4 regions of the Paenibacillus terrisolis genome follow, and region 1 is predicted to be linked to each of the others. Evidence: predicted binding sites of a transcription regulator. Region 1 holds the regulator's gene; each other region holds the start of a gene.
The links. The regulator Rex, encoded in region 1, represses fermentation and respiration genes when NADH is low (regulators of the CRP and FNR family bind a similar motif). The targets are predictions, from matches to a motif close to TTGTGAAATATTTCACAA.
Positions count from the first base shown of each region.

Region 2: the regulator Rex is predicted to act here: its motif matches at 1,748-1,765, upstream of ACI48K_RS12990 (polymer-forming cytoskeletal protein).
Region 3: the regulator Rex is predicted to act here: its motif matches at 1,520-1,537, upstream of ACI48K_RS24350 (cytochrome ubiquinol oxidase subunit I).
Region 4: the regulator Rex is predicted to act here: its motif matches at 1,833-1,850, upstream of nirB (nitrite reductase large subunit NirB).

Region 1 is NZ_JBKFGG010000012.1:23,492-26,637, forward strand. It holds gene dinG (ATP-dependent DNA helicase DinG) at 1-1,451, shown strand, start outside; gene ACI48K_RS12340 (redox-sensing transcriptional repressor Rex) at 1,494-2,144, shown strand; gene ACI48K_RS12345 (amidohydrolase) at 2,134-3,146, shown strand, end outside.
Region 2 is NZ_JBKFGG010000012.1:175,247-178,392, reverse strand. It holds gene ACI48K_RS13000 (SDR family NAD(P)-dependent oxidoreductase) at 1-343, opposite strand, end outside; gene ACI48K_RS12995 (TetR/AcrR family transcriptional regulator) at 406-981, opposite strand; gene ACI48K_RS12990 (polymer-forming cytoskeletal protein) at 1,137-1,685, opposite strand; gene ACI48K_RS12985 (sensor histidine kinase) at 2,351-3,146, opposite strand, start outside.
Region 3 is NZ_JBKFGG010000048.1:38,325-41,470, forward strand. It holds gene cydB (cytochrome d ubiquinol oxidase subunit II) at 1-41, opposite strand, end outside; gene ACI48K_RS24350 (cytochrome ubiquinol oxidase subunit I) at 28-1,431, opposite strand; gene ACI48K_RS24355 (nitrous oxide-stimulated promoter family protein) at 1,616-1,993, opposite strand; gene ACI48K_RS24360 (hypothetical protein) at 1,999-3,146, opposite strand, start outside.
Region 4 is NZ_JBKFGG010000005.1:319,658-322,803, reverse strand. It holds gene nirB (nitrite reductase large subunit NirB) at 1-1,718, opposite strand, end outside; gene ACI48K_RS06805 (hypothetical protein) at 1,902-2,375, opposite strand; gene ACI48K_RS06800 (FAD-dependent oxidoreductase) at 2,790-3,146, opposite strand, start outside.

The DNA.
Region 1 (3,146 bases):
CGCATCATCTGGAAGATGTGGCCGGCAAGCATCTTGGCCTTCATATGAAATATTTTACGGTCGTTCACACGTTGACCCGGCTGTTCAAGGACAGCAAAACAGGGCAGTTGGCTAATCTTAGAATGGCGCTACAAAGCGCGGCAAATGAAAATTCGCTCCAGTGGTGTTCCGTCATCGACAATATTTATCCCTCGCTGGTGGATGTGAAGGAGAGCTGGGACAAGCTGAGCGATCTGCTCTTCGCGCTAATGCCGGAGCGGAGCGACGCCGCTCCGGGCGACCCGGGACAATTCGTTTACCGGCTGCTTCCGCATAAGAAGCCCAAGGACTGGGATTCGCTTGCGGCGCTGGAGAATCAGATTTACGTCACGCTCGGAGACGTGCTTCGCCAGGGAGAACGGATGCTGAGCCAGATCCGGGAAGAGCAGGACGATTTCGGCTCCGAAAGCCTGTTAACGGATATCAGCGGATTGTTCAAGGATTTGGCGAGCGAACGCGAGTCGCTGCGCTTCTTTATGAAGCTGGAGAATGAAGAAACGGTATATTGGATCGAAGGAAACGGGAATTACCGCAGCCGCTCGCTGCAAATTTACGCCGTGCCGATCGATGTAAGCGCTCAGCTGAAGGAGTATTTTTTCGACAAGAAAAAAAGCGTTGTGATGACTTCGGCAACTCTTTCCGTCGATAAATCGTTTCAATATATGATTGAGCAGTTGGGACTAACGGAGGCTGCCTCCGAAGACAGGCTGTTGACATCGATGCTCCCTTCGCCGTTTAACTACCGGGATCAGGCGCTGCTGGTCATCCCGCGGGACTTCCCAAGCGTCAAGGGAAGCGTGGGAGACGATCATTTCGTCAGTACGCTGGTGCGATCGCTGGCGGATACGGCTGTCGCTACGCAGGGACGCATGCTGGTGCTGTTTACTTCTTACCGCATGCTGAGGCAGGTATACGATCCACTAAAGGACCTTTTGTCGGAGCAAGGTATTACCGTCATCGGTCAAGGGATGGACAGCGGCAGCCGCACCAAGCTGACCCGCCGTTTCCAAGGCCAAAACGCATCCGTGCTGCTTGGCACCAGCAGTTTTTGGGAAGGGGTCGATATCCCCGGCGAAGCTTTGACGAGCCTGGCCATTGTCCGTCTGCCCTTCCAGCCCCCCAACCATCCGCTCGTGGAGGCGAAGAGCGAACGGCTTCAGCGGGAGAAGAAAAATCCTTTTATGAAGCTGTCCGTGCCGCAGGCGGTCATCCGCTTCAAGCAGGGATTCGGCCGGCTTGTCCGCTCGTCGCAGGATCGCGGCATCGTGGTTGTTTATGATACCCGCATCTTGGAATCCTACTACGGAAAGTATTTTTTATATTCTTTACCCGGACCGAAGATGGAGCATATGCCCCTCGGGCAAATGGTTCCGCGCATTTCGGAATGGCTCAATGCCGGTGAGCCGCAATAAGCTTTGCGGTTCATACTCGCGCCAAATGAGGGGGAAAAATGTATGAAATCTGATAAAATTTCCGATGCCGTTGTTCGAAGATTGCCGGTATATCTGCGTTTTTTAAATGAATTGAGCCGTCGCGAGGTGCCAACGGTATCCTCGCAGGAACTGGGCCAGAAGCTGGATCTCAATCCGGCGCAAATTCGCAAGGATCTCGCTTATTTCGGCGATTTCGGACGCAAGGGCATCGGTTACGATGTGGCTTATCTGATCGAAAAAATCCAGCAAATCTTAAATCTGGACCAGCAAATCAACGTAGCTTTGGTGGGTGCCGGTAATCTTGGTCAGGCGCTTTCCAATTATAATGCTTATCTGAAGGACAATATGAAAATCGTAGCGGTGTTCGACGCTTCTCCGGCCAAAATCGGCAAGCAGATCAACAACATTACGATTCAGCCGATCGATGAGCTCGTTGAAACGGTTCGCGAGAAGCATGTGCGCATTGGGATTATCACCGTGCCGGATTTTGAAGCTCAACGCGTTGCGGATCAGCTGGTTGCCGCCGGAATCGGAGCGATTCTCAACTTCGCGCCAACGATCCTGAAAGTGCCGTCGGAAGTAAGAATTCACGCGGCCGATTTTACGACGGATCTGCTCAGCTTGGCGTATTATTTGGAAAATGGAAAGGAACAAGCCGTTTATGAGTCGTAAGTGGTTAATTAAAAACGGGACCTTCGCCGTTTTGGACGAAGGTCGTCCCGTGATTCACGGATATATGCTGGTTGAAGGCGATATGATTACGTACATTGGGGAGCAGCGCCCGGAAGGCGTGGAAGGCGCAGAGACCTTTGACGGAAAAGGCCTGTTGTTCCTGCCCGGTCTGATCAACACTCACGGCCATGCGGCGATGTCGCTGCTTCGCGGTTACGGGGACGATATGGTGCTGCAAACTTGGCTTCAGGAGAAAGTATGGCCGATGGAAGCCAAGTTTACCGCAAGCGACGTGCATGCCGGGACGGCGCTGTCCGTCCTGGAAATGCTGAAGGGCGGAACGACGACCTTCCTCGATATGTACGATCACATGGATGAAGTGGCCAAAGTGGTGGAAGAATCCGGAATTCGCGGCGTATTGATGCGCGGAGCGATTGGGTTGTGCCCGCCGGACGTGCAGGACATGAAGCTGAAGGAAGCGGTCGATTTTGCGGTGAATTGGAACGGCAAAGCGGACGGCCGAATCACAACGATGCTGTCGCCGCACGCTCCCTACACTTGCCCGCCGGATTATATCGAAAAGTTTGTACAGGCGGCGCATGATCTCGACCTGCCGATGCATACGCATATGTCCGAAACGAGGGCGGAAGTGGAGCAAAACGTGGCCGATTACGGTGTTCGTCCGGTCCAGCACCTGCTGAATCTCGGGATGTTCTCACGGCCGACGCTGCTTGCCCATGCGGTGCATTTGACCGATGAGGAAATTGAGATTCTGGCTGCGCATGACGTGGCCATTTCCCATAATCCGGGCAGCAATTTGAAGCTTGCGAGCGGGGTTGCCCGTGTGCCGGAACTGCTGCAAAAAGGGGTCGTCGTCTCCCTTGGGACGGACGGCGCGGCAAGCAATAACAACCTCGATATGATCGAGGAGATTCGCCTGGCGGCTTTGATCCACAAAGGCGTTTCCGGTGACCCTACCGCTGTGCCTGCCATAGAAGCGCT
Region 2 (3,146 bases), 150 kb from region 1:
CGCCGGTTACATTGATCTTCAGCACTTCTTCGAACAAAGATAAATCCGTCGCGCCCACCGGCGTATTTCCCGGAATTCCCGCATTGGCAAATACCACGTCAATCCCGCCGAACTGTGCTACACCGGCGGCAACGGCTTTTTCCAAGCTGGCCGGATCGGCGACATCCGCTTGAACCGCCAGGCCGTTTGTCCCAAGCTCTTTCGCCGCAGTGTCCAGCGTTGCTTTATTTCGCCCGGTAACGATCACCTTAGCGCCTTCCGCAACAAACAATTTTGCGGCCTCCAAGCCGATTCCGCTATTGCCTCCGGTAATAAATGCTACTTTCCCGTTCAATTTTCCCATTGTATAACTCTCCTTATTTTTTGTTTTTTGAGAACGATCGTTCTCGAATAAGTAAAAAAATTTCATTTTAATATCGACAATGTCGTATCAATGATTTGCTGTAGTTTTTCTATGTCATCGGTCGCTTTAACCATCACCCGCAGCCCGGTCACCGCATTGTTTAAATAATGCGAGAGTGACTCCGCATCCAACGATTTGTCGAATTCCCCGGATCGCTGACCCTCTTCAATCAGCCGGCGGAAAATCCGTTCCGATCGGTCTAAACTTTGGCAGACGGATTCTTTCAGTTCGGGATCATGCACGGCAAGCTCGACGGCGGTATTGACCATCATGCACCCTTTCGGCGCGTCGTTTTCGGACAAAATTACCATTTCGAACAGCTTCCGAATCGCTTCCCGGGACGTATTGGCGATATGAATCCGCTGTTCGAAGGACTGATTGATCCGTTCGCCGTAACGTTTAAGCGCCCTAATATATAAGGTCCGCTTGTCGCCAAACGTATCGTACATGCTTCTTTTGTGAACACCCATATGCGAGACCAGATCCTGCATGGATGTTTTCTCGTATCCTTGTTCCCAAAAAAGATACATCGCTTTGAGCAGCACGGCATCTTCATCGAATTCTCTCGTTCTGGCCATCGCGTCCCCTCCTTTCGATTATGAGTTTAGCATATTGAGAACGATCGGTAAAGAATTATTTTGTACCGTTCGTTCATTTATTTGAAATAAAGAAGCCTGCAGACAACACCGTTATGGTTATGTCTGCAGGCTGATCTTTTAAGGCTTACTGGATATTACTTAACTTCAGTGGAGCCGGTAACTTTACCGTCCAGAACTGCACTTGTTTTCAGATCGTCGCTCTTGAAGTACAGGTTGCCGTCGATCGTACCAGTTTTGTCAAGGGTAAAGCCGTTAGCTTCTACATAAACGTCGCCTTTAACCGTACCGCCTTGGATTTTGAAGTTTTCGCTTTGTACAGTCAATTTAGGAACAGTCAGTGTGTAAGAAGCCGTGATGTTGTGGTCTGCATCTTGAGCATACAGAGCCAGTTTACGGTAGATCGCGTTTGCGGAATCGCCTTTGTCGTGGAATTCGCCGGATACGACAACTTCCTTATCAACAGTCAGGTCGTTCAGGATTGCAACGATCCAGGTACCTTTGTCGCTAACAGCAGTAGTGAATGCGTCAGCTTCGTTAACGATAGATGCTGTAGTTACAGCGTCTGTTTGTTCTGCAGGTTTGTTGCCGTTAGCCGCATTGTTGGCTTTGTCATTGTTGGATCCGCAGCCGGACAACATGGCAACTGCGATACCTGCTACTACGAGTACTTTGAAAAATTTCACAGTGAATTCTCCCCTTCAATTTATATTTACAAAATTATTATAAATAAAAACTAAACATAGAAATGTGATTCTTTTCACAATAATTGTGAATTTCATTACAAACATTTTTGATAGATTACATTTTTCGTCACATATTGTCATCGCTTGCTTGACCTTTCGAAAGTAAATTTAACCCGGAGAGAACCGCCAAATCATGGCACTTTCTTTGTCAAGCGTGAGTCATTAGCAAAAAGTTTAAAGTAAGTATGAGCATAAGAGTCAACGGTTATTCACAAGGGAACGGAACAGACGCTTATCAAAGAGCAGTCACCAAAATTGAGCGGCTGGGATTGGCATAGTCTGCTCTGGTCAACGACGTCCCAAATACCGTATCCCTCCCATTTTAAATAGCGATCCTTTATGTCCTTATTTCCACGGGAAAGGCTCATTCTGAATGAATAGCGCCGTTTTATGGCCTTATTTCTGCAGAAGAGTTCCTATTCCCCTTGGTTTTGGATGTTTTACCGAAAATAGGGCCATTTTGTACCGCTAATTTTAGAAAATGCGGCTTCGGAGTGAAATAAGGCCATTTCAAACCGCTATTCGAGAGATCGCCGAGCCGTTAGTCAAATGAACTAATTTACTTTTGGGACAACCTTTGGGTTTTCTGTCGATGATCCCGTCATTCAAGCGGATAATCTGCGCCTTTTGGCCACTTCAAACCCCGTTTCCGGGAAAGTGATCGTAAATATAGCTCCACCTGCTTTAAGATTATCCGCCGAGATGGTTCCTCCGCTGCGCTCCACGATGGCCCGCGAAATCGCCATCCCAAGCCCGGACTCTCCGTCCTTGCCTTTGACGAACCGGTGAAAGAGCGCCGGCAGCAAGTCCCGGGGAATGCCCGGCCCGTCGTCGGAAATCATAACGGTAATTTTCCCTTTATTATGGGCAACCCGTACACGGATTCGCTCATGCGCGTATCTGGCTGCATTAGACAACACGTTCAGGAGCGCTTGCAACAGTTTGTCCGGGTCCGCTTGCAAAATCAATTCATCCTTTTCCGGCAGGTCCGTTTGAAGCGTTACGTTTCGTTTGACAAGCAGCGGGTTGATGCGTTCGACCGCATCCGTCACCAGCTCCTTCAGATTCACCGGGGACGGCCGGAAAATTCCTTCCTCGCTGTCGAGCTTGGCCAAAAGCGTCATTTCCGTGACCAGATTCTTCAGCCTCCCGCTTTCCCCAAGAATGATATCGAGGCCCTTGCGGACATCCTCTCCTTCAAAAACGCCGTCCCGAATCCCTTCCGCATAACCGGATATGGACATCAGCGGAGTTTTCAGTTCATGGGATGCGTTTTGAAAGAAGTGCTTCTGTACCTGATTGAAGCGGTCCAGTTCCGAGGCCATTTCATGCACGGTCTGAGCAACGGCTCCGATCTCCCCGCCCGCTTTGACGAGCGAAACCTCGGAGAAACGGCGGCTT
Region 3 (3,146 bases), on a different contig from region 1:
ACTGCGACAAGGACAAACCAAAGCTCATTAAGAGACAGCATGATATCCCTCCTTACCGAACGGATCGGCCGTATGTTCAGTACGGTTATCGTCCGCATTCGGCCCTTTCTTGATGACCTTCACGAACAGGTAAACCATGACCGCGCCAAGGATCGCATAAATCGCCGTAAATGCAATCAGAGAGAACAAAATTTGTCCGCCGGTCACGCTCGGAGATACGCTGTCCTTCGTTTGCATCAAGCCGAATACCGTCCAAGGCTGACGGCCGAATTCCGTCATGACCCAACCGGATGTGTTAGCGATGAACGGAAGCGAAATCGCCCACAGCATCGCTTGATAGAACCATTTGTTCGGTCGATCCAATTTTTTGCGCCAAGCCAAATAAGTACCGTACAAACCTAGTAAAATCATCAAGCTGCCTGCGGCAATCATGATCCGGAAGCTCCAGAACGTGGTGCGGACCGGAGGGATGTAATCGCCGGGGCCATATTTTTGTTCATACTCCGCTTGCAGCTCGTGCATCCCTTTGACCTCGCCGGAGAATTTGCTGTAGGACAGGAAGCTGAGCAGATAAGGAATTTTGATTTCAAAATTGTTCTTTTCGTCTTTCGAATCGATATGCGCATACACCGTCCAAGGTGCCGGATCGCCGCTCTTGCCCCAAAGTCCTTCGGAGGCGGCCATTTTCATCGGCTGGGTTTTCACCAGATATTGCGCTTGTTGATGGCCGAACAGCGCCGTGGCGAACGAAGCGATCAAAGCTACGATAATGCCGATGGTAAACGATTTTTTGAAGAATGCCGCATCTTGGCGTTTCAGCAGCTTGTAAGCGCTCACCCCCGTGATCACAAAGGCGCCCGTCGCAAACGCACCGAGTACGGTATGCGGGAATTCGACCAGCAGTTGTCCGTTCGTGACCAAGGCGAAGAAATCGTTCATTTCCGCGCGCCCGTTATTCACCGCGAAGCCGACAGGATGCTGCATGAACGAGTTGGCGGCCAAAATCCAGAGCGCCGAAACCGTCGTGCCCACCGCAACGAGCCAAATGCAGAGCAGATGCACTTTTTTGGAAAGACGGTCCCAGCCGAAAATCCACAAACCGATAAAAGTGGATTCCATGAAGAAGGCAAACAGAGCTTCGATTGCCAGCGGCGCACCGAAGACATCGCCCACGAACCGGGAGTAATCCGACCAGTTCATGCCGAACTGGAATTCCTGCAGAATGCCCGTCACGACCCCTACCGCAAAATTGATAAGGAACAGTTTCCCCCAGAATTTAGCCATGCGTTTGTATTCTTCGTTGCCCTTCCTCACGTACATCGTTTCCATGATCGCGATCAAGAGGACCAGGCCAATCGACACAGGAACAAAGAAGAAGTGGAATATCGTCGTGACCGCAAACTGGAGGCGTGCAAGTATAATCGGATCCAACATTTCCTTTCCCTACTTTCTAATAATTATTATCTAAGCAGAATTCTATCACGGAACAAATTCAGCGAACGCAGCAAAAGTAATAATTTTGTGACAAGAATCACATGACATTAGTCACAATTGTGATGGTGCCGCCGAAACCCGCGTCACTGTGCGTTTTTTTACAGCTTACCTAGTTGTGAACTTATTGTGAATCCGCTTTTTTCAGTCCATCCATGAGGTGACGAACAGCCAACAAGGGGTGCCTCCCCAGCATGCGCGGTCCGGAGTATCTCATCACCTTGCGGATCTTCTCCCGCGGCAGCGGGGCGTAGCAGTGGACCGGACAGGATTCGCAGGTCGTCTTCTTCTCGCCGAAGCGGCACAAGCTCAGACGCTTCACGGCATACTCGTTCAGTTCGGCGCATTCGTCGCATAACTCAGGCCGTATTGCTCCTGCTTGAGATTCCCGGATTGTCCGTGTCCGGTCATGATGATGTTTGCGGCAGTAAAGTGAAATCATCAGTGCTACTGTCTTTTTTTCGCGGCGGATTCTGGATGCATCTAGATCTTCAAACGGCAACCTCTTTATGCCTCCTTCCGCTTAACCGCTTTGGTCCCAAAAACGATCTTCCAAGCAATAACATTGGCGGCGATCAGCAGAAGTTCATAAGCGAGCACGCCGTAGTGAATGTTCGAAATCACAAAGTGGAGCAGCCCGAATCCCCCCAGCAGCAGCAAAAGCGGGATCATGCGCATCCCCTCGCTTTGCTGGGCGGCTTCGAAGGGCTCCGAGAAAGGCAGCGCTTTGCGCAAGCAGGCGAAACATATGACGGAGTACAGCGCCAAGGCAAGTCCGACCGCGAGCAAATGGGGAATCGCCGACCCACCGAACAACGCGGCGAATAAAATGCCCACCACCACATAAAGCGGTAAAAGCAGCCGGATCAGGCAAGCCAGCAGCGCTCCTTTATATACGGATTGAACGTTTCGGATCGGGAGCGTCCCGTAAATCCAGGCCGCTTTGTATTTGCCCGAATATCTAAGCATCATAATGACGGTAGGAATCAGGATGCCGCAAAAATAAATGAACAGGACCTTTCGGGAACCGGCAAGCCCCTGGAGCCCGCCCTCCAGTCCATCCGAAAATAAAAAGATAAACGGAAAAATGATAGAGAAGCCCAGCGTAGGATACACCTTGAGCTTAAATTCCCTCTCTTTTCCAATCATAGACCAAGTAAAGCGGAAAAATACCTTTTCCTGCGGGTCCGAGCAGACCAGGTTCGCCATTCGCTCCAGCCATTTACCGCTTCCGGCGGCCTTTCGTCCTCCGGGATCGGCGAGCTTCTGCAAGTTTCGCTCCAGCGAAGGCATCAGCTTGATGTAAGCGTAAAATGCGGCCAGCGGCAATACCAGGCACAGCAGCGAAAAAGCAAGGAACAAAGGCTCGCGCGACCGGTGCAGCAGCGTCTCGAACGGCGCGCCGAACCATACCGGAGCAACGAAAAACTGCCACCATTTAGGCCGAAAGGCGACGCTGAAATCCACAAAATTAAACAAGCGCATGAGCAGCTGATATCCGAGCGTAATCCCGATGGTCAGGCCGATTTGCACATAGTTGATGATGTCCTTCAGCTTCTCGCCGTCGAAGAAACGCAGCACCGCGAGGTACAGCAGCGCGGTGACGACCACGATGAACAAGTCCATCAGAATCAGTTCCACCAGAAACAGCAGGA
Region 4 (3,146 bases), on a different contig from region 1:
GTCACACCGCCGTACATCCGCGGAACGACGGTATAGGTTCCGTCTTTCTGAATATTGGCGTTCATGCGCTCGTTGACGAAACGCGATTCTTTCTCGTCCTCGTGGGTATCCGGGTAAATCATCCCGAGATAATAGTTGATCGCCGGGCGGCATTTGGAACAGCCCTCCGGCTGAGTCCAGCCAAGGACGTTCATCACTTCCTTGGTCGTCCGCAAGCCTTTGGCATTGATCTCTGCAACGATCTCATCCCGGCCAAGCGTCGTGCAGCCGCAGATTCCCTGTTTGGCCGCCGACTTGAATCCGTCGCCAAGCACATACTGCAAAATCTGCTCGACAACCGGTTTACAGCCGCCGCAGGAACGGGTCGCCCCGGTGCAAGCCTTGATCTCGTCCACCGTGGTCAATCCCTGATTGGTGATAACGTCCACGATCGTGCCTTTCGTTACGCCGTTGCAGCCGCAAACAATTTCGTCATCGGGCATCGTTTCCACCGATTTTTCTTTTTTCCCGGCGGTACATCCCGAACCCATCAAGGAAGCATAGAGTTCATCCGTCATCTCGGCGTTTTGCCGGATCAGCTTCTGCAGCTCGGCCGAATCGGAAATATCGCCAAACAGCACGGCCCCAACCAGATGATTGTCCTTCAGCAATATTTTCTTGTACATGCGTTTCCAATCGTCTTTGCTGCTGATCATCGTGTGCTCGGGTCCATCGATAAATTCTCCGGTGGAGAACACATCCACCCCGGAAATTTTGAGCTTGGTCGAAACGACCGATCCTTCATACGGAGTTGTCTCCACACCGCTGATATGCTTCGCCAGAACCATGCCTTGCTCAAATAAAGGCGCTACGAGCCCATAGCACACTCCCCGGTGCTCGGCACATTCCCCAACCGCATAAACGTTTTCCATAGAGGTTTGCATATAATCGTTCACCGAAATTCCCCGGCCTGTTTCAATACCGCTTTCTTTCGCCACCGCGATGTTTGGCTTGATACCGACGGCCATGACGACAAATTCGGCTTCCAGCGCCGTGTCGTCGGCAAACCGGAGCCCACTGACCCGCGAATCGCCAAGCAGTTCGACAGTCTGAGCGCCCATTTTGAATTTGATCCCTTGCCGTTCAAGTTCGGCCTGCAGCATGGACGACGCTTGACGATCCAACTGGCGCTCCATCAAATCTTCCATCAAATGGACTACGGTTACGTCCATTCCCAGTTCGACAAGTCCTTTGGCCGCTTCCAGTCCAAGCAATCCCCCACCGATGACGGCTGCCTTCCTGCAGGTTTTGGCTGCTTCCAACATGCTTTGGCAGTCGGCGATATCGCGGAAGCCTACGACACCTTCTTTATCGCTGCCCGGGATCGGAAGAATAAACGAATTGGACCCGGTTGCGATCAGCACTTTGTCATAAGGCACTCGCATACCGTTATCCGCCAAGACTTCTTTTGCCGATTCATCGATTTTTATCGCCGCAGTTCCTGTGTGAAGCGTAATCCCGTTGTCACGGTACCAGTTCAGATCATTCAGTACGATATCATCCAGCGTTTTGCTGCCTTCCAGTACGTAAGAGAGCATAATCCGGTTATAGTTCGGGTACGGTTCGCTTCCGAACACGGTAATATCGTATTTCGAGCTTAACTTTAAAATCTGCTCTACGGCGCTGATTCCCGCCATGCCGTTGCCGATCACCACAAGCTTTTCTTTGTCTATTCCCATTGTCAGTAGTGCCTCCTTCAGTATAGGCTTATTCCTATCGATAAAAGCTGCGCCATCCTATACCGAAAGTGTACCTATCAAAACAGGAGCCATTTGTGATTCCAGGCACTTTAAATGTGAATGAATTCACAAGAATTGTCGAAATCATTTTCCATTCCTATTGAAAAAAATACAAAATTTTGCTCAAGGTTTCGCCCGGCCGGGAACTTCCGCTTTGCTCTGCCCACTGCCGCCCGTTTTCACATAAACCAAAATGACATCACCCGCCTGAAGGGGAGTATTCCATTTTGCCGGCGGCAGTTCCCGTTCATTCAGCTTAACGCCCCATCCCAACGCGGAATCCAGCGAAACGCTGCCTACCGACTCGATCGCGTCCTCTTCCGCAGTCAGCACAACGGTCCCGCTGCTTATTAATGCATCCCTTACGGTATTTCCGTCCATGTAATCGAAGCGGAGGCTGCGCGTCATATCGGGAACGAAAAAACCTCCGTCAATATCCAAAGTTATTTCCGGCTTCTCGGCCTGGACCTGCTTTTTCATCGCTTCCGGAGGCATCTGGCTTGGAATCGGCTGATCTTTTGCGCAGGCGGTACAAATCCACACCATCATTAATGTCATAACAATCCATAATTTTGTGTTTGCGCTCATTGCCGCCACTGCCTTTCCTCCGGTGAGTGTTGTTTTTGCCGCCAGTTGCGTTTTCGCTTAATCCCATTTTCCCTTAGGGGGATTAAGAATATTCCAAATGCCGCCGTAAAAACTTGTCAGGGCGCAAAAGAGGCCTCCCCTAAAGCGGGAAGGCCTCCTTAACGTCTAACTATATAAATTGAATCAAAGATTGAATACGTATAACGGCAGCCGTGTGAAATATTCTTTCGATCGCTATTGTTCCCGGATTTCATGGATTTATTTAATTCAAATGGAGTGACATCCGGTCACAAAGGCGAACGAAGCCTATGCTTAAAGGTGCAGCTTTCTTTCAGAAAGCTTTTCGCTTCTGCCAGAACATTTCACACTCTTGCCAAGCTACTTTTTCATGGATTCAACTTATATAGACGTTATTTGTCTTATTTATTTAAGTATGTCGTGATCCACGTAACGCTCGCCATTAAGTTCACTAATCAGTTCGATGGCCACCTTCGCGCCGTCTCCGGCGGTGATGATCGTATGGACGCTGACTCCGGCTACAGTTCCCGCAGCCCAAATCCGCGGCTTGCTTGTATGTCCAAATTCGTCGGTAGCGATTACATTTTTGATCCGCGGTTCCCGGCCTTCCTTCAATTCCAGCCCGATATGGCCGGCAAGCTCGGTAAGGGCTCCGGTTGCCAAAATAATATGGGAAGCCTCATAGCTGCGGCCGGATTCCGTTTTGACGGTTACTTTCGTGCCGCCGTTCGTATCGATATCCGACACTTTCTCTTCGATGAA